Regions from separate parts of the Streptococcus sp. ST14 genome, predicted to be linked through region 1. Evidence: predicted binding sites of a transcription regulator. Region 1 holds the regulator's gene; the other holds the start of a gene.

Region 1 (15,446 bases):
GAAAAGTCAAGGCTAGTTCGATGACAGGTTTTATTCATTTCAAGGATTTATCTACTAGCCATAGTGCGGGTGAGAATGCTCGTAGCTCAGAGCTTCCGTCTAGTGGGACAATAGTATTCACGGGGAAATCACCTATTATGGACCAACCGTCAAGTACAGGAAAGGTTATTGACTACTATTATGCTGGTGAGAGTGTGAGTTATGATCAAGTTCTTGAAAAGGATGGTTATAAGTGGATTGGTTATTTGTCTTATAGCGGTTCTAGAAGATATGTGCAGTATGCAGAGTTAAGAAATACAGAGAATGGATGGAAAAAAGAAGGAGGGAGTTGGTATTACAGAGAGAATGGTAAGCTAGCGACAGGATGGAAAAAAGTTAACGGCAATTGGTATCATTTAAAAGAAAATGGGGCCATGTCAACTGGATGGATTAAGGATGGCTCTCATTGGTATTATCTAAAGGCTTCGGGTGAGATGCAGACGGGATGGCTTAAAGACAAGGGAACTTGGTATTACTTAGAGGAATCTGGCCAGATGAAAGCTAGTCAATGGTTCCAAGTCTCGGGTAAACATTACTATGTCGATGTTTCGGGAGCCTTAGCTGTTAATGCGATTATTGATGGCTACAGACTAGACAGTGATGGGGTAAGGATAGGAAGTGTTTCTTAAACATCATACAAGCTTTCTTCTTGTTCATAAAATTTTAAAATGGATATCGAATTAGTTGACGTTCTTTAAATAGTATAATATAATAACATTAAAAACTATAAAAGGGGCTTTGTCTAATGGACAAGAAGAAAGTTATTTTAACAAGTTTAGCAAGTGCAGCTGTATTGGGTGCTAGTGTACTCGTTTCACAGCCTTCAGTAGTTAAGGCAGATGAAGGGAAAGCAGAAGAGCAGGCAGTTGCTCCTGCACAACCACAAGCTGGAACAGAAGGGGAGAGCGGTGCTCAAACTGAAAAGGGATCAGAAAACGCTAGTCCAGCTAATCCTGGTGCGACAAATCCAGCTAAAATGACCAAAGAAGAGTTGATGAAGGCTTTGGATGAACTTGAGGAACAGGCTATTAGTGATATTAAGGATAAGGAAGCGATTGAGGACAAAGAGGATGCAGCTGAAGCTGTGAAGGAATATATCGGTAAGATGTATATTTCAGATACTCTTGAGTCTGGAGAGCTTAGCTTAGATAATATCATCGCTGAATTGCCAGAAGGTGCAGAAGATAAGGCTGTGGTAACAGGTCCTGAAGTTCAAACTAATAAAAAATTATCTACTGAGGAGAAGGCTCTACTAGACCAGGCTGAAAAAGATGCCAAAGAACAAGTTTCTCAAGCGACGGATGCTCTGGTTCAAGCCCTAGAATCTCTTGAAAATGCTGTAATTGAAGATATTAAAAAAGACGCTTCAATCACCGATAAAGAAACGGCCATCAAAGAAGCCAAAGAAGAGATTGGTAAAGAAAATCTTTTGAAGGCTATCGCAGATGAGGATTTGGAGATTGGTGATGTTATTGTAGACTGGCCAGCAGATACAAGCGAGCATAAAACAGTAGCTGAACCTGTATCAGAATTCACAGATGAAGACCAAGCTAAGTTAGATGAAGCTGATAAAGAGGCTCAGGTTGATGCAGCCAAAGTTCGCTCAGATTTAATCGCTACCTTAGAAAAAATTGAAAAATCAACCATAGATGACATCAACAAGGATGCCACTATCACTGATAAGGAAGCAGCGATCAAGGCGGCTAAAGAAGTGATTGGCAAGGACGGCATCTTGAAAGCTATCGAAGAAGGCGACATTGATGCCTCAGACTTGTTAGATGATTTCTTAGCAGAAGACAGTGACCAGGTAACACCAGCCGAAGCGATGAGCCAAGAAGATTTCTCAAGTCAAGACCAAGCAAAACTCGCTGCAGCGGACAAGGAAGCGGCTGAGGAAGCCAAGAAAGAGGAAGAAGCTAAGCAAGCTGCAGAAGAAAAAGCTCACAGCGAATTGCTTTCAACGCTTGAAGGTATCGAAAAATCAACCATCGACGACATCAACAAAGATGCTACTATCACTGATAAGGACGCGGCGATCAAAGCAGCTAAAGAAGTGATTGGCAAGGATGCTATCTTGAAAGCTATCGAAGAAGGCGATATCGAAGCGTCCGACTTACTGGCAGATTTCTTGGCAGAAGACAGCGATCAGGTAACACCAGCCGAAGCAAAAACTCAATCTCAACTTTCAAGCCAAGACCAAGCTAAACTCGCTACAGCCGACAAGGAAGCAGCGGAGGAAGCAGCAAAAGTTCGCTCAGATTTAATCGCTACCCTAGAAAAAATTGAAAAAGAGACCATCGACGACATCACCAAGGATGCCACTATCACTGATAAGGAAGCAGCGATTAAGGCGGCTAAAGAAGTGATTGGCAAGGACGGCATCTTGAAAGCTATCGAAGATGGAGATATTGAAGCATCTGACTTGTTAGATGATTTCTTGGCAGAAGACAGCGATCAGGTGACACCGGCCGAAGCGATGAGCCAAGAAGATTTCTCAAGCCAAGACCAAGCTAAACTGGCTGCAGCCGACAAGGAAGCAGCAGAAGAAAATAGTAATGTGAAAAAACTTGAGCTAAGTAAATTAGAAGAGCAAGTTGCTAAGATTAAAGCACAATTATCAAGTTTACAAGTTTCTGGTGACAAGAATAGTCAAGTAAAAGACTTGCAACAAGCTTTAGTCGACTATGAGGATGCTATTAAGGCTCTAAGTAGTGTTATGTCAGCTGTTCTTGAAATTGAAGACTTTAAAGGTGGGGTGAACGCAGTAGAAGCTGCAACTGCAGAGTTGCCAGAATACAACAAAGGTGCAAATGCGGTAGAAGCTGCTGTAAATGAACTCCCAGCCTATGCAGAAAGTGGCGCTCCAGTCGTAGCGAACGTTCCAGCTTACGGAGAAAGCGGTGCCCCAATAGTAAACAACACTCCGCCTTATGGAGAAAGTGGCGCTCCAGCCGTAGCGAATGTTCCAGCTTACGGAGAAAGCGGTACACCAATAGTAAACAACACTCCGCCTTATGCAGAAAGTGGCGCTCCAGTCGTAGCGAATGTTCCAGCTTATGGAGAAAGCGGAACACCAATAGTAAACAATGCTCTGCCTTATGGAGAAAGTGGCGCTCCAGCCGTAGCGAATGTTCCAGCTTATGGAGAAAGTGGTGCCCAGCCCTAGCAAATGTTCCAGTTTATGGAGAAAGTGGTGCTCCGGCAGTGGCTACTATTCCAGCCTATGCTGAAAAGATTGAGCCTGCAGTAAATGAAGTTCCGGAATACACTGGCAGTGTAGCTCCTTTGGCTACAAACCCTACTCTTGGAACTGAACAAGATCGTACCTATAAAGCGCCTGCAGCAACGGATGAGCAACTCCTTCCAAATACAGGAAGTAAAGATGCTTCAGCAGTCGCATCACTAGGATTTGTTGGTCTCCTTCTTGGTTTGCTACCATTTGCAAAGAGAAAATTTAATAAATAAATCGCATGAAATCAATAAAAGAAAAGGATTTGAATGGTCCTTTTCTTTTTTATGGTGAAATAGGGACAAGTCCACGTTTTTCAGCTCTTTCCGATGGTATTTTTCCTTGCTTTCCTTTATAATGGGTGTATGGACAAGAAAAAATTATTATTAATTGATGGATCTTCAGTTGCTTTTCGAGCTTTTTTTGCGCTCTATCAGCAGTTGGATCGTTTTAAAAATGCTAATGGCCTTCATACCAATGCAATCTATGGCTTTCAACTCATGTTGAATCATGTCTTAGAGCGGGTTGAGCCCAGCCATGTTTTGGTAGCCTTTGATGCAGGCAAGACGACTTTCCGAACAGAGATGTATGCAGACTACAAGGGTGGCCGTGCTAAAACTCCAGATGAGTTTCGTGAGCAATTTCCCTTCATTCGTGAGTTGTTAGACCACCTTGGGATTCGCCATTATGAGTTGGCTCAGTATGAAGCGGATGATATCATCGGGACTCTTGGTCGTTTGGCTGAGAAAGATTCCTTCGATGTGACAATCGTTAGCGGAGACAAGGACTTGATCCAGTTGACCGATGAGCGTACGGTGGTCGAGATTTCCAAGAAAGGTGTGGCTGAGTTTGAGGCCTTTACACCAGCTTACCTTATGGAAAAGATGGGCCTCACACCAGCTCAGTTTATAGATCTCAAAGCCCTGATGGGGGATAAGTCTGATAATATCCCTGGCGTCACTAAAATTGGTGAAAAGACGGGCATCAAGCTCTTGCTGGAACACGGCTCGCTCGAGGGTATTTATGAACATATCGATGGGATGAAGGCTTCTAAGATGAAGGAAAATCTCATCAATGACAAGGAACAAGCCTTCCTGTCTAAAACCTTGGCGACTATTGAGACTCATGCACCTATTGAGATTGGCCTTGATGATTTGGTCTATAGTGGACCAGATGTGGAAAATCTCGGAAAATTCTATGATGAGATGGGCTTCAAACAACTCAAGCAAGCTCTAAATGTTTCATCAACGGATACGCCTGAAAGTTTGGATTTCACTATTGTTGACCACGTCAGTCAAGACATGCTGAGCGCAGACTCTATCTTCCACTTTGAGCTTTTTGGTGAGAATTACCATACAGATGATTTGGTTGGTTTTGCCTGGTCCTGTGGGGATAAACTTTACGCTACAGATAAACTTGAGCTCTTACAGGAGTCGATTCTCAAGGATTTTCTAGAAAAAACACCTCTGAAAGTGTATGACTTTAAGAAAGCGAAGGTTCTTTTAAATCGCTTGGACTTGAACCTGCAGGCCCCTGCTTTTGACAGTCGCTTGGCCAAGTACCTTCTCTCTACTGTCGAGAATAATGAAATTTCAACCATTGCGAGTCTTTATGGTCAGACTTACATAGTCGACGATGAGACCTTTTACGGCAAGGGGGTCAAGAAGGCAATTCCTGAACGGGAAAAATTCTTGGAACACCTAGCTCGCAAGGTTGCTGTATTGGTTGAGACGGAGCCGGTTTTACTTGAAAAACTCAGTGAACATGGACAGTTAGACCTTCTCTATGACATGGAGCAACCTCTGGCTTTTGTCCTTGCTAAGATGGAAATTGCTGGGATCAAGGTCAAAAAAGAAACCCTACTTGAAATGCAGGCTGAAAATGAGGTCGTCATTGAGCAACTCACTCAAGAGATTTACGAACTGGCTGGTGAGGAGTTTAATATCAACTCGCCTAAGCAGTTGGGCGTCCTTCTCTTTGAAAAGCTCGGTCTTCCTCTAGAATACACCAAGAAAACCAAGACAGGTTACTCAACAGCAGTGGATGTGTTAGAGCGCCTAGCTCCTATTGCGCCAATTGTTAAGAAAATTCTAGACTATCGTCAGATTGCTAAAATTCAATCGACTTACGTGGTTGGCTTGCAGGATTGGATTTTAGATGATGGCAAGATTCACACGCGCTATGTGCAGGATTTGACTCAGACTGGGCGTCTGTCTAGTGTAGATCCAAACTTGCAAAATATTCCTGTGCGTTTGGAACAAGGCCGTCTCATTCGTAAGGCTTTTGTGCCAGAGTGGGAGGATAGTGTACTACTCAGTTCGGACTATTCACAGATTGAGTTGCGCGTTTTGGCTCATATTTCTAAAGATGAGCACTTAATTAAGGCTTTCCAAGAAGGAGCTGACATCCATACTTCAACGGCCATGCGGGTCTTTGGAATTGAACGCCCTGAGGATGTGACTCCAAACGACCGTCGTAATGCCAAGGCGGTTAACTTTGGAGTGGTTTACGGAATTTCAGACTTTGGCTTGTCTAATAATCTGGGCATCAGCCGTAAAGAGGCTAAAGCCTACATCGATACCTATTTTGAACGCTTCCCAGGTATTAAAAACTACATGGATGAAGTGGTGCGTGAGGCGCGTGATAAGGGTTATGTAGAGACTCTCTTCAAGCGTCGTCGCGAGTTGCCAGATATCAATTCGCGCAACTTTAACATTCGTGGTTTTGCAGAGCGGACAGCTATCAACTCCCCTATCCAGGGATCTGCAGCAGATATTCTCAAGATTGCTATGATTCAACTAGACAAAGCTCTAGTTGAAGGTGGCTATCAGACCAAGATGCTCTTGCAAGTGCATGATGAAATCGTCCTTGAGGTTCCAAAATCAGAACTAGCAGCCGTTAAAGCTCTAGTGAAACAAACCATGGAAGAAGCCATCCAGCTCAGTGTTCCCCTCATTGCAGATGAAAATGAAGGAGCAACCTGGTACGAGGCTAAATAAGAAAGCTATGATAGAGTTTGAAGCATTTGACTTCAAACTCTTTTTCATGATTTTCTGTAAGCAGTTTCCTTGACTTTTCCTAGTATTTGCGTTACTATATTTCCATATAAGATATGGGAGTCTGTGTACAGTCTGAGAGGAAGTGTTAAACTTCGACCGCACCTGATCTGGGTAATGCTAGCGTAGGGAACGATACTTAGCCGAATTCTGCACCTTTTCCATATATGGCAAAGGTTTTTCTTTTTGTCAAAGGGAAACCTGAGAAAAGGAGGTTTTTATGAAAGCAAGCATTGCCTTGCAAGTCTTGCCCCTATCACAGGGGATTGATCGAATTGCTATTATCGATCAGGTGATTGCTTATCTGCAAGCTCAGTCCGCGACCATGGTAGTGACACCATTTGAAACGGTTTTGGAAGGAGAGTTTGATGAGCTCATGCGCATTCTCAAAGAAGCGCTTGAAGTGGCTGGGCAGGAGGCAGATAATGTCTTTGCAAATGTCAAAATAAATGTAGGAGAAATTTTAAGCATCGATGAGAAACTTGAAAAGTATACTGAGACGACACATTAGTCTATTGGGTTTTCTAGGAGTCTTGTCAATCTGGCAGTTAGCGGGAATATTCAAACTTTTACCCAAGTTTATCCTACCAACTCCTTTTGAAATTCTCCAGGCCTTTGTTCGTGACAGAGAATTTCTCTGGCACCATAGCTGGGCGACCTTGAGAGTGGCTTTACTCGGACTAGTCTTAGGAGTCTTGATTGCCTGTATCATGGCTGTGCTTATGGACAGTCTGACTTGGCTCAATGATCTTATCTACCCTATGATGGTGGTTGTTCAGACCATTCCGACCATTGCTATAGCTCCTATCTTGGTCTTGTGGCTAGGCTATGGAATTTTGCCCAAGATTGTCTTGATAATCCTGACAACAACCTTCCCTATCATCGTCAGCATTTTGGATGGTTTTAGGCATTGTGACAAGGATATGCTGACCTTGTTTAGTCTGATGCGAGCGAATCCTTGGCAAATCCTGTGGCATTTTAAAATCCCGGTCAGTCTACCTTACTTTTATGCAGGTCTGAGGGTCAGTGTCTCCTACGCCTTTATCACAACCGTGGTGTCTGAGTGGTTGGGAGGCTTTGAAGGACTAGGTGTCTACATGATTCAGTCTAAAAAACTGTTTCAGTATGATACCATGTTTGCCATTATTATTCTGGTGTCGATTATCAGCCTTTTGGGTATGAAATTGGTCGATATTAGTGAAAAATATGTGATTAAATGGAAACGTCCCTAAGATAAGGATGTTTTAGAAAAAGAAAAGAGGAAATGAAAATGAAGAAAACATGGAAAGTGTTTTTAACGCTTGTGACAGCTCTTGTAGCTGTCGTGCTGGTGGCTTGTGGTCAAGGGACTGCTTCTAAGGACAATAAAGAAGCAGAACTCAAGAAGATTGACTTTATCCTAGACTGGACGCCAAATACTAACCACACAGGGCTGTATGTTGCCAAGGAAAAAGGTTATTTCAAAGAAGCTGGAGTGGATGTTGATTTGAAATTGCCACCTGAAGAAAGCTCATCTGACTTGGTGATCAATGGCAAGGCACCATTTGCTATCTATTTCCAAGACTACATGGCTAAGAAATTGGAAAAAGGCGCAGGAATCACTGCCGTTGCAGCTATTGTAGAACACAATACATCAGGAATCATCTCTCGTAAATCTGACAATGTAGCTAGTCCAAAGGACTTGGTTGGTAAGAAATACGGAACTTGGAATGATCCAACTGAACTTGCTATGTTGAAAACCTTGGTAGAATCACAAGGCGGAGACTTTGAGAAGGTCGAAAAAGTACCAAACAACGATTCAAACTCAATCACACCGATTGCCAATGGCGTTTTTGACACTGCTTGGATTTACTACGGTTGGGATGGAATCCTTGCTAAATCTCAAGGCGTAGACGCTAACTTCATGTATTTGAAAGACTATGTCAAGGAGTTTGACTACTACTCACCAGTTATCATCGCAAATAATGACTATTTGAAAGACAATAAAGAAGAAGCCCGTAAAGTCATCCAAGCTATCAAAAAAGGCTACCAATATGTTATGGAGCATCCAGAGGAAGCAGCAGATATCCTCATTAAGAACGCACCTGAACTTCAGGAAAAACGTGACTTTGTTATCGAATCTCAAAAATACTTGTCAAAAGAATACGCAAGCGACAAGGAAAAATGGGGACAATTTGACGCTGACCGCTGGAATGTCTTCTACAAATGGGACAAAGAAAATGGTATCCTTAAAGAAGACTTGACAGACAAAGGCTTCACTAACGAATTTGTAAAATAATGACAGAAATTAGACTAGAACACGTAAGCTATGCCTATGGCGATGAAAAGATTTTAGAGGACATCAACCTGCAGGTGACTTCGGGTGAAGTGGTTTCTATCCTAGGTCCAAGTGGTGTTGGAAAGACCACTCTCTTTAACCTAATCGCTGGGATTTTAGAAGTCCAGTCTGGGCGAATTGTCCTTGATGGCGAGGAAAATCCTAAGGGGCGCGTGAGTTATATGTTGCAAAAGGATTTACTCTTGGAGCATAAGACAGTCCTTGGCAATATTATCCTGCCCCTCTTGATTCAAAAGGTTGATAAGGCAGAAGCCATTGCTAGCGCGGATGAAATCCTTGCGACCTTCCAGTTGACAGCCGTAAGGGACAAGTATCCTCATGAACTCAGTGGTGGGATGCGGCAACGTGTGGCCTTGCTCCGTACCTACCTTTTCGGACACAAGCTCTTTCTCTTGGATGAGGCTTTCAGCGCCTTGGATGAAATGACCAAGATGGAGCTCCATGCTTGGTATCTGGAGATTCACAAACAGTTGCAACTGACAACCTTGATTATTACCCACAGTATCGAGGAGGCCCTCAATCTCAGTGACCGCATCTATATCCTAAAAAATCGGCCTGGGCAGATTGTTTCAGAAGTTAAACTAGATTGGTCTGAAAAAGAGGACAAGGAAGTCCAAAAGATTGCCTACAAACGTCAAATCTTAGCAGAATTGGGATTAAATACCTAGCCTTTTAGGAAATTAGTATATATTAAATACGAGCGAAATCCTTGCCTGTATTTTTTGTTTCAAAGCTGATGAACATACATGATTAGGCTTAATATTTAAATGAATAATAAGTTAATATAAAAACCGAATCATTTTAATTGACATTCTGTCAAGGTTCTGTATAATATAATTGAACCATTTTAAACAAATAAGGAAGACAATGTGGTGACGAAGAGAAATAAAAAACTCTTTCATGGCTTGATGGCTTTGCTGCTGGTTGTGTCGGTCTTTTTGCCTGCACTTAAAGTTAGCAATGTTGTTAAAGCGGAGGAACTACCAGCGAGCAGTTACACAATGAAAACTGTTTCAAAAATCAACAATAACAAACTTGTTGATGGCGCTAAGTACGGGGAAGGTAAATTCTATCTTCAACCAACTTATAGTTTCCCAAATGATGTAACCCTCAAAGATGGGGATTACATGGTGTATCATGTTCCAAACGAATTTAAAATTGAAAAAGATTCTACTACGGAATTGAAAGCACCAGATGGGCAAACAACTATTGCTGAATTGACAACTAGTAAAGCAGATAACACAGCTACTGTCAAAGTGACAAATGCTGCTTACTTTGCTAATTTGTCAGAGAACAAGGAGATTACTGCCCTGTTTACAGTCGTTTGGGCAGATAGTGTTAAACTAAACACTCCTTATCAAATTAATATCCCAGGTGACCAAGTTTACACTTTGACTCGTATCGTCCCAGATGATGACCCAACTGGATTTACTAAATGGGGAGTTCAAGACTCAGACGATCCTAACTATGTAAACTGGCGTATCCGTGTTAACCGCTATGCAAAATCTTACACAGGGGTTAAACTCGAAGATACTATTCCAGAAGGACAAGTTCTTGCAAGTGAAATTACTGGTTACTACTTTACTGAGTGGAACAAAGCTGAAGCTCGTCCAAGACTAGAAGCTGCCCATATCAACGTTGTTGATGGAAATCACTTTACAATCACTCCAAACGGTGATGGTACAATGGACGGACAAGGTCTCTATATTCTATATAAAACTCGTCTAACTGCTCCAGTTGACAATGCAACTAAAAAAGCATTTAACGATGTAAAAGCGACAACCGATCAAGAAACATTTGATGTTCATGGATTTGCTGCTTTGACAACTACAGAAGGTATCGGTTCAGGTGCGAAGTCTGATGAGGTTGAATTCCAAGTTAAGAAAAAACTTGAAGGAAAAACTCTTGAGGCAGATGCATTTACTTTCCAATTGATTGCTCCAGATGGTTCTGTAACTGAAGCTAAAAACGATGCTGAAGGAAATGTTAAATTCCCAGCAGTTAAATTCTCTAATGAAGGTACATTCAAATACCAAATTAAAGAAGTAAATGACAACAAACCTGGCTATACATACGATGATTCAGTACTTGAAGCAGAAGTTACTGTAGCAAACGTGTATGGTCAAAAGATTGCAAGTGTTAAATATAAAGATTCTAAGAAAGAATTTACAAACACATACGCTGCTAAAGAAGCAAAACTTCAACTTGAAGCTAAGAAAGTCTTGAACGGTAAAGCTATCGAGGCTGGCCAATTTGAATTTGAGTTGAAAGAAAATGGAACAGTTCTCCACACTGTTTCAAACGATGCAAACGGTAAGATTCAATTCCCAGAACTTACCTTCACAAAAGAAGAAACTCGTACATTCACTATCTCTGAAAAAGCAGGTGATGTAGCCGGAGTTGAATACGATCCAAATGCTTATGAAGTAACAGTAGTCGTTAAAGATAACGGCCAAGGTCAACTTGTTGCAACTGCAACAGGCGCAGACAACCTTACTTTCACGAACGTTTATAAAGCTAAACCAGCAAAAGCTACCATCACAGCTACTAAAGTCTTGAATGGTAAAGCGCTTGAAGCAGACAAATATGAGTTTGAACTTAAAGAAGGCAACAAAGTAGTCGCAACAGCTAAGAATGCTGCAGACGGTACTGTTACTTTCCCAGTAATCAGCTATGATGCTGCAGGCCCTCACACTTACACAATTACTGAAAAAGCTGGTAGTGAAAAAGGTGTGACATACGACACTGCTAAACACGAAGTAACAGTAAACGTTACAGATAATGGACAAGGTGAACTTGTTGCAGATGTAAAAGACAACAACCCAACCTTCACCAATACTTACAAAGCAGCTACAACAACAGCTACTATCACAGCTACTAAAGTCTTGAACGGTAAAGCTCTAGAAGCTGACAAATACGAATTCGAACTTAAAGAAGGTGACAAAGTCGTTGCGACAGCTAAAAACGCAGCAGACGGTACTGTTACTTTCCCAGCAATCAGCTATGATGCTGCAGGCCCTCACACTTACACAATTACTGAAAAAGCAGGTAGCGAAGCAGGTGTGACATACGACACTGCTACACATGAAGTGACAGTTGCAGTTGTTGATAACGGTGCAGGCGAACTTGTTGCGACTGTAACTGACAACAACCCAACCTTCACCAATACTTACAAAGCAGCTACAACAACAGCTACTATCACGGCTACTAAAGTCTTGAATGGTAAAGCTCTAGAAGCTGGTAAATATGAGTTTGAACTTAAAGAAGGTGACAAAGTCGTTGCAACAGCTAAAAATGCTGCAGACGGCACTGTTACTTTCAAAGAAATTGAGTTCAATGAAGCAGGCGACCACACTTACACTATCACTGAAAAAGCAGGTAGCGAAGCAGGTGTGACATACGATACTGCCAAACACGAAGTTAAGGTGAACGTTAAAGATGACGGTGCAGGTCAACTTGTTGCAACTGTTACAGGTAACAACCCAACCTTCACCAACACATATAAAGCAGCTTCAACAACTGTAAATATTACCGCTAAGAAAGTCTTAGAAGGTAAAGCCCTTGAAGCAGGCAAATATGAGTTTGAACTTAAAGAAGGTGACAAAGTAATCGGAACAGCTAAAAATGCTGCAGACGGAACTGTTGCTTTCGAAGGTATCGAATACAAAGAAGCAGGTAGCCACACTTACACTATCTCTGAAAAAGCAGGTAACGAAGCAGGTGTGACATACGATAAATCTACTCACAATGTAACAGTAAAAGTTACAGATAATGGTCAAGGTCAACTTGTTGCGACTGTAACTGACAACAACCCAACCTTCACAAACACTTATGTCGCGTCTTCAACACAAGTAAACTTAACAGCTAAGAAAGTCTTGAATGGTAAAAAAGAACTTGTAGCAGGTCAGTTTAAGTTTGAACTTAAAGAAGGTAACGAAGTAATCGAAACAGCTACAAACGCTGCAGACGGTACTGTTACTTTCAAAGCAATTAAGTACGCAGCAGCAGGTGAGCACACTTACACTATTACTGAAGTAAAAGGTGACGATAAGAATATCAAATATGATGAAAATTCTTACGAAGTGACAGTAAAAGTGACAGATAATGCTGCAGGCCAACTTGTAACAACAGTTACAGGTAACAACCCAACAATCACTAACACGTATACTGAACCGAAAAAAGAAGAACCTAAGGAAGATCCTAAGGGTGAACAACCTAAGGGAGATTTGCCAAACACTGGTGGAGCAGACTTTACAGCATTCTCTACTATTCTTGGTCTAGTTCTTGCAGCTTTGGCAGGACTTGTATACCGTGCTAAAAAAGTTGACTAATCTTAACTTTGAATAAAGCAAAATGATGGTGACCGTTTTACGGTCCCATCTTTTTGTTTTGGGTAGTTTATAATAATCTTCGCAACTCGCTCCCTTTTCCTTTAAAAAAATCAAAAATTTCGGTATAATAGTCAAAGATAGTCAAGGTTCAAAGAAGGAGTTTGATTTACTATGAGATTTAAAAATACATCAGATCATATCGAAGCCTATATCAAGGCGATTTTAGACCAGTCTGGTATCGTGGAATTGCAGCGGAGCCAGTTGGCAGATACCTTTCAGGTTGTGCCAAGTCAGATCAACTATGTCATCAAGACACGTTTTACTGAAAGCAGAGGTTATTTGGTTGAGAGCAAGCGTGGTGGCGGAGGCTACATTCGTATCGGACGGATTGAGTTTTCCAATCATCATGAGATGCTCCGCGATTTGCTTTACTCGATTGGTGAGCGAGTTAGTCAGGAGATTTATGAGGATATTCTCCAGCTTTTGGTGGAGCAGGACTTGATGACCAAGCAGGAAATGACCTTGCTGACTTCTGTAGCAACAGATCGTGTCCTAGGAGAAGAATCCTCAGTTGTCCGTGCCAATATGCTCCGACAGCTATTGCAAGAGGTAGATAGAAAAGAGAAGTAAGATGAACTATTCAAAAGCATTGAATGAATGTATCGAAAGTGCCTACATGGTTGCGAGCCATTTTGGAGCCCATTACCTAGAGTCTTGGCATTTATTGATTGCCATGTCCAATCACAGTTACAGTGTGGCAGGTGCGACTTTAAACGATTATCCATACGAGATGGACCGTTTAGAAGAGGTTGCGTTAGAGCTGACTGAAACGGCCTATAGCCAAGACGAAACCTTTACAGAATTGCCCTTTTCCCATCGTTTGGAGATTCTCTTTGCAGAAGCAGAGTATGTGGCTTCAGTGGTCCATGCTAAGGTGCTAGGGACAGAGCATGTCCTCTATGCGATTTTGCATGATGGCAATGCCTTGGCGACTCGCATCTTGGAGAGAGCAGGTTTTTCTTATGAAGATCAGAAAGATCAGGTCAGAATTGCTGCTCTTCGTCGCAATTTAGAGGAACGTGCAGGTTGGACAAGAGAAGACCTTAAGGCTTTGCGTCAACGCCATCGCACGGTAGCAGACAAGCAAAATTCCATGGCCAATATGATGGGCGGCATGCCTCAGAATCCAAGTGGTGGTCTAGAGGATTACACGCATGATTTGACAGAGCAAGCGCGCTCTGGCAAGTTAGAGCCAGTTATCGGTCGTGACAAGGAAATCTCACGTATGATTCAGATTTTGAGTCGGAAGACCAAGAACAATCCGGTCTTGGTTGGAGATGCTGGTGTCGGGAAAACAGCTCTGGCCCTTGGACTTGCTCAGCGTATTGCTAGTGGGGATGTACCTGCGGAAATGGCTAAAATGCGCGTTTTGGAACTTGATTTGATGAATGTTGTTGCGGGGACACGTTTCCGTGGAGATTTTGAAGAGCGTATGAACAATATCATCAAGGATATCGAGGAAGATGGCAAAGTTATCCTCTTTATCGATGAACTCCACACCATCATGGGTTCTGGTAGCGGTATTGATTCGACTTTGGATGCGGCCAATATCTTGAAGCCAGCCTTGGCTCGTGGAACTTTGAGAACGGTTGGTGCAACCACTCAGGAAGAATACCAAAAACACATCGAAAAAGACGCAGCTCTTTCTCGTCGTTTTGCCAAAGTTACGATTGAAGAGCCAAGTTTAGCTGATAGCATGACGATTTTGCAAGGTTTGAAGGCTACCTATGAGAAACACCACCGTGTGAAAATCACAGATGAAGCTGTCGAAACAGCTGTTAAGATGGCACATCGTTACCTGACCAGTCGTCACTTGCCAGACTCTGCTATCGACCTCTTGGATGAGGCAGCAGCAACTGTGCAAAACAAATCCAAGCATGTGAGAATGGACGAATCCGACTTGAGTCCAGCTGACAAGGCCTTGATGGATGGCAAGTGGAAACAAGCAGGCCAGCTAATCGCAAAAGAGCAGGAGGTCCCTGTCTATAAAGACTTGGTGACAGAATCCGATATTTTGACCACCTTGAGTCGCTTGTCAGGGATTCCAGTCCAAAAACTGACGCAAACAGTTGCTAAGAAGTACCTTAACCTCGAAGCGGAACTGCACAAACGTGTCATCGGTCAAGATCAAGCTGTTTCAAGTATTAGCCGTGCCATTCGCCGCAACCAGTCAGGAATTCGCAGCCACAAGCGTCCGATTGGTTCCTTTATGTTCCTAGGACCGACGGGTGTCGGGAAGACCGAATTGGCCAAGGCATTGGCAGAAGTTCTCTTTGATGACGAATCAGCCCTTATCCGCTTTGATATGAGTGAGTATATGGAGAAATTCGCAGCCAGCCGTCTCAATGGAGCTCCTCCGGGCTATGTGGGCTACGAAGAAGGGGGGGAGTTGA
Region 2 (5,345 bases), on a different contig from region 1:
GTAATCAATACAGCAATACGTGTAGAGTGTCGTAAAGGACGGTAGGCAAGAAACTCAATCACAACACCAAGCAATGCGGTCCCTGCCATTGAAATAATTAAAGCTAAAAAGAAATCCATTTGGAAAGAATTAATCAAAAAGTAACCAATAAAGGCACCCATCATGTAAATATCGCCATGGGCGAAGTTGATGAGTTTGATAATTCCATAAACCATGGTATAACCCAGAGCCAAAAGTGCATAAACACTACCCAGAATTAGACCATTCACAAGTTGTTGGAGCATAGCATTCACTCTTTTCTATCCTTATTTTTTAGAAAATTTCATTATTTTCACAAGTTCATAAACACCGAAACAGGGAGTGAGTCAAAGGCTCATTCCCCATTTCAATTACTATTCTAATGTTATGGTTTTACAACTTCTGCTTCTTCAACTTTACCATTGTTCATGGTCATCATGTAAGCAGTTTTCACTGTATTGTGGTCAGCATCAAAGCTTGTCTGACCAGTTACACCATCAAAATCTTTGGTTTTAGCAAGGTTGTCCTTGATTTCACCTGAGTTTTTAGCACCTTTTGCAGCATTTGCTACTAGGTAAACTGAGTCATAGGCTAAAGCTGAGAATGTTGAAGGCTCTTCGTTGTATTTAGCACGGTATGCTTCAAGGAAAGCTTTAGCTTTTGCAGAAACATCAACTGTAGTTGAGAATCCAGAGATGAAGTAAATGTTTGATGCTCTTTCAGCAGTTGCTTGTTGAACAAATTCTTCACCGTTAAATCCATCACCACCAATGATTGGTTTATCAATTCCCATACCACGAGCTTGGTTTACAATTTTACCAGCTTCTGTGTAGTAACCTGGAACAACGATAGCATCAAACTCTTTGTCTTTCATTTTAGTAAGGGCTGCTTGGAAGTCAGTATCACCTGCTACAAACGTTTCATCTGCTACAATCTCACCCTTGTAGGCTTCGCGGAAAGATTTAGCAATACCTTTAGCATAGTCACTAGCGTTGTCAGTATAAAGAACAACCTTCTTAGCATTCAACTTGTTTGTGACATAGTTAGAGATAATCTTCCCTTGGAAGCTATCTTGGAATGTTCCGATAAAGAGGTAATCTTGACCTTTAGTCAAACCGTCTTGAGTAGCACTTGGTGAAATCAATGGCACTCCAGCTTTAGTAGCGTTAGCTACAGCTGCAGCAGTTGCACCAGATGTCGCAGGTCCTACAATAGCTGCTACTTTTGATTGGGTAACAAGGTTTGTTGTAACAGAAGCTGCTTCAGCAGTTTCTGACTTGTTGTCTTTGTTCACAACTTCGATTTGTTTTCCATCAATTCCACCTGCAGCGTTGATTTCGTCTACAGCAAGTTGGGCACCTTTTTGTTCGGCTGTACCGTAAGCTGCCACAGCACCTGTCTCTTCAAAGTTAAAACCGATTTTAATTGTTTTTTCGTCTACTGGATTTCCAGTTGTGTTTGACGCTCCTGACTTGACCTCTCCACAGGCAGCAAGAAGAGCCACACTAGCAAGAGCCACAAAAGATAGGGCAAATTTTTTCTTCATTTTTAATCTCCTTATAGTTGTTTCAAAAATTGTATGTTAAGAATATACCGAATTATCAGAAAATTGTCAATGTATTTGTTTAACTTTTTTAAATGATAACGTTTTCTTCAGTCCGATAGAGATTGCCAACGAAGGGAGTTTCTAGCTCTTGAATATGGCAACGTCTAATTTTCTTGATATATCTTTCCTTACCTAATCTCTCAACCAAGTCATCTAGCTCCTCAGTTGGAACATAGAGTTGCAAGTAACGATGTTTTTTGGAGTGGTAACAGATATCACCGTATTCCTGAATTTTTTTTGCATCTCGATTATAGTAGAGATAGATGATTAATCCTGATCGATTTGTTTTTTCAAACATGAGGGATCCTCTTTCTAAGAAATCTTCCCCTATTATACCAAAAAAAGCAAACTCCGTCGAGTTTGCTTTCTAGGTTGCTTAGCTTAAAGAATTGTTGGCCATGATTTCATCAATAAAGCCATATTCAAGTGTTTCTTGGGCACTCATCCAGTAATCACGTTCCGCATCTGCATGAATTTGCTCGACTGATTTACCAGAGTTATCTGCAAGGATTTGCTCCAATGTCCTACGAGTTTTGAGCAAGTGCTCTGCAGCGATTGCCATATCTGTCTGTTGGGTACCACCACCTGTACCACCCATTGGTTGGTGAATCATGTACTCTGCATTTGGAAGCATGAAACGTTTGCCTTTTGCGCCACTTGATGCAATGACAGTCCCCATGGATGCAGCCATCCCCATAACGATTGTTTGGACATCTGCCTTGATAAAGTTCATGGTATCAACGATTGCCAAACCAGCTGAAACAGATCCTCCAGGTGTGTTGACATAAAGGTAAATATCTTTTGTGCTGTCTTGGGCATCCAAGAAGAGCAACTGAGCAATAACGGAGTTGGCCATGTTGTCTTCAACTGGACCTGTTAGCATGATGATGCGGTCTTTCAGAAGACGAGAGTAAATGTCATAGGAACGTTCTCCACGGCTTGTTTGTTCAATAACTACAGGAATCATTCATTTCTCCTTTTATGTTTTATGTTGAATTTTCTTAGTCTTACGACTCAATACAAAACTATTATATCTTTTTGGTCAAAAAAGGTCAAATTTTTGCTCTATTCTCTAAACAGAAACAAAAACTCAACCTCCTTTCAAGTCAAAAACGAACTTCTAGTTTCACTATTTACTTTGGGATTTTATTTAGTACCGAACAAGCGGTCTCCAGCATCTCCAAGACCTGGAACGATATAACCGTGTTCGTTCAAGCGTTCATCCAAGGCTGCTGTAAAGATTTCTACATCTGGGTGTGCTTCTTGAAAAGCTTTCACACCTTCTGGAGCAGATACTAGGCAGACAAACTTGATATTTGAAGCGCCTCGTTTTTTAAGGGAATCTACTGCCAAGATTGCTGAGCCACCTGTTGCCAACATTGGATCAACGACAAAGATTTGACGTTGGTCAATATCCTCAGGCAATTTCACCAAGTATTCAACTGGTTGAAGGGTTTCTTCATCACGGTACATACCGATGTGTCCAACTTTGGCTGCTGGAACCAAGCTCAAGAGGCCATCTACCATCCCGATACCTGCACGCAAGATTGGGACAATCGCCAATTTTTTACCAGCCAATTGTTTTTGAACGGTCTTTGTGATAGGTGTTTCGATTTCCACGTCTTCAAGTGGAAGATCACGAAGTACTTCATATCCCATCAACATCGCAATCTCATCTACTAGCTCACGAAAAGCTTTTGTAGAAGTATCTGTACGTCGCAAGATTGACAATTTGTGTTGAATGAGTGGATGATTAATGACTTCAATTTTTCCCATTTTCTGAGTTCCTTCTTTCAATTTATTCTTCTTATTATATCAAAAAACGGTTTAAAAAGCTTTCTAAACCATTTATTTTTATTAATTTTTAAATCAAATCTGCCTCTTGAAGAGCTGTCTGAACAGTCTCTAATGGTAAATGGGTTAACTCGGTGCCTTTTTCTTGATAAAGGTACTGGGCATAGTCATCCATTCGGTACTGGTTGATATAAACCACGCGCTTACAACCAACTTGAAGCAGTTGTTTGGTGCAGTTCAGACAAGGGAAATGGGTCACATAGGCTGTAAATCCTCTGGGAACCCCTCGTTCAGCCCCTTGCAAGACGGCATTGACCTCGGCGTGAAGGGTTCGAACACAGTGTCCTTCAATGACTAAACATTCGTGGTCAATACAGTGCTCCGTTCCTGATACGGAACCATTGTAGCCTGTTGAAATGACTTTATTGTCCTTAACGAGAACAGCTCCCACCTTGGCACGTTTACAGGTTGAACGATTGGCAATCAGTAAGGCCTGGGCTGCAAAGTACTCATCCCAAGCCAGTCTTTTTTCTGTCATAAGTATTCTCCTTATTCCCTATTTTTTGAAAAATGGCAAGCGTAAATCTGCAATCTTTTCAGCTGGAACCTTCATGCCATCCTTGATCCATTTGAGCAGAACCGATACGATGGCAGAACTCCAAAAGGAATGAAGGTAGCTACTAACGCCTTTTGACTTTCCGTGGTATTTTTCTAGAAATTCCTGCATGGCTTGGACAAAAATCTTTTCCAAATGGTAATCCAGAGCAAGTTGGATAACCTTGGCTTCTTTCTTAGCTGCGCGGAAAAGGTGAACCCAGACTAGATAAAGATCAGTTTTGACATCGTAGTGGCTCAACTGTTCCATAATGTTATGGACACTGCGTTTAAAGACGCTTTCCAAAATCTCTTCTTTGGAGTCATAGTTACGATAGAAGGCGGCACGAGAGACGCCAGCCCGTTTGACCAGCTCCGAAATGCTAATCTTGGCCAAATCTTTTTTCTCTAGAAGTTGCAAAAGAGCCGTCTCGATTGCTTCTCTGGTTAAAAAATTGGATTCTTGATTTGATTTTCTGAGATTTTCAAGAGATTTTTCAGATATTTTACGTTCAGACATAACAATTTCTTTCTACTTGTGACAACAGAGAGGTGGTACTTTTGTTTCAAGGGCTTTCATGATATAATTGTAAAAAAAGACAGAACCTTTGTCAATGTATAAGTGACAAAGATGGAGAATTTCTATGACTTGGAAGATTGTAGCTGACTCTGGTTGTGATTATCGTCAACTGGCAACTCCTGCTATCGATACTGAATTTGTGAGTGTTCCTTTAACCATTCAAGTAGCTGATCAGGTCTTTATCGATGATGCCAATCTCGACATTAACCACATGATGGAAACCATGTATGCGACTTCTGAGGCTTCAAAATCAGCCTGTCCTAGCCCTGATGATTACTTACGTGCATTTGAAGGTGCTAAGCATATCTTTGTCGTTACCATTACTGGTACTCTTTCAGGTAGCCATAATAGTGCACAGCTCGCTAAGAATATCTATCTGGAAGAACACCCTGACACTCAGATTCATGTAATCGATACTTTGTCTGCAGGTGGTGAAGTTGACTTGATTGTCGAGAAAATCAATAGTTTGATTGATCAAGGACTTTCTTATGAGGAAATTGTTGAAGCAATCACAGCCTACCAAGAAAAAACGAAGTTGCTTTTTGTCCTTGCTAAGGTCGATAACTTGGTAAAAAATGGCCGTTTGAGTAAGCTGATCGGTACAGTTGTTGGCCTCCTCAACATCCGTATGGTTGGGGAAGCAAGTGAAACTGGAACCTTAGAACTGCTCCAGAAAGCGCGTGGACCAAAAAAATCCCTTCAAGCAGCCTATGAAGAACTCACCAAAGCTGGCTATGCTGGTGGTCGAATTGT

The links. Region 1 encodes CtsR, which represses protease genes until heat stress. Its sites were predicted from a motif close to TTGGTCAAAAAAGGTCAAANA; they were not measured.
Region 2: a site for CtsR is predicted at 2,663-2,683, ahead of clpP (ATP-dependent Clp protease proteolytic subunit ClpP). Genes of this name have one in related genera too.

Annotation. Positions count from the first base shown of each region.
Region 1 is NZ_JBJUSF010000004.1:39,293-54,738, reverse strand. Features, by position in the region: gene ACIY19_RS02225 (SH3 domain-containing protein) at 1-668, shown strand, start outside; partial or broken gene ACIY19_RS02220 (SIALI-17 repeat-containing surface protein) at 785-3,504, shown strand; gene polA (DNA polymerase I) at 3,634-6,267, shown strand; TPP riboswitch at 6,371-6,473, shown strand; gene ACIY19_RS02210 (thiamine-binding protein) at 6,545-6,835, shown strand; gene ACIY19_RS02205 (ABC transporter permease) at 6,798-7,556, shown strand; gene ACIY19_RS02200 (ABC transporter substrate-binding protein) at 7,595-8,602, shown strand; gene ACIY19_RS02195 (ABC transporter ATP-binding protein) at 8,602-9,330, shown strand; gene ACIY19_RS02190 (Spy0128 family protein) at 9,571-12,993, shown strand; gene ACIY19_RS02185 (CtsR family transcriptional regulator) at 13,165-13,623, shown strand; gene ACIY19_RS02180 (ATP-dependent Clp protease ATP-binding subunit) at 13,625-15,446, shown strand, end outside.
Region 2 is NZ_JBJUSF010000024.1:20,628-25,972, reverse strand. Features, by position in the region: gene ACIY19_RS08095 (branched-chain amino acid ABC transporter permease) at 1-284, opposite strand, end outside; gene ACIY19_RS08090 (ABC transporter substrate-binding protein) at 404-1,564, opposite strand; gene ACIY19_RS08085 (YlbG family protein) at 1,653-1,922, opposite strand; gene clpP (ATP-dependent Clp protease proteolytic subunit ClpP) at 2,001-2,591, opposite strand; gene upp (uracil phosphoribosyltransferase) at 2,771-3,400, opposite strand; gene ACIY19_RS08070 (deoxycytidylate deaminase) at 3,489-3,956, opposite strand; gene ACIY19_RS08065 (TetR/AcrR family transcriptional regulator) at 3,975-4,532, opposite strand; gene ACIY19_RS08060 (DegV family protein) at 4,657-5,345, shown strand, end outside.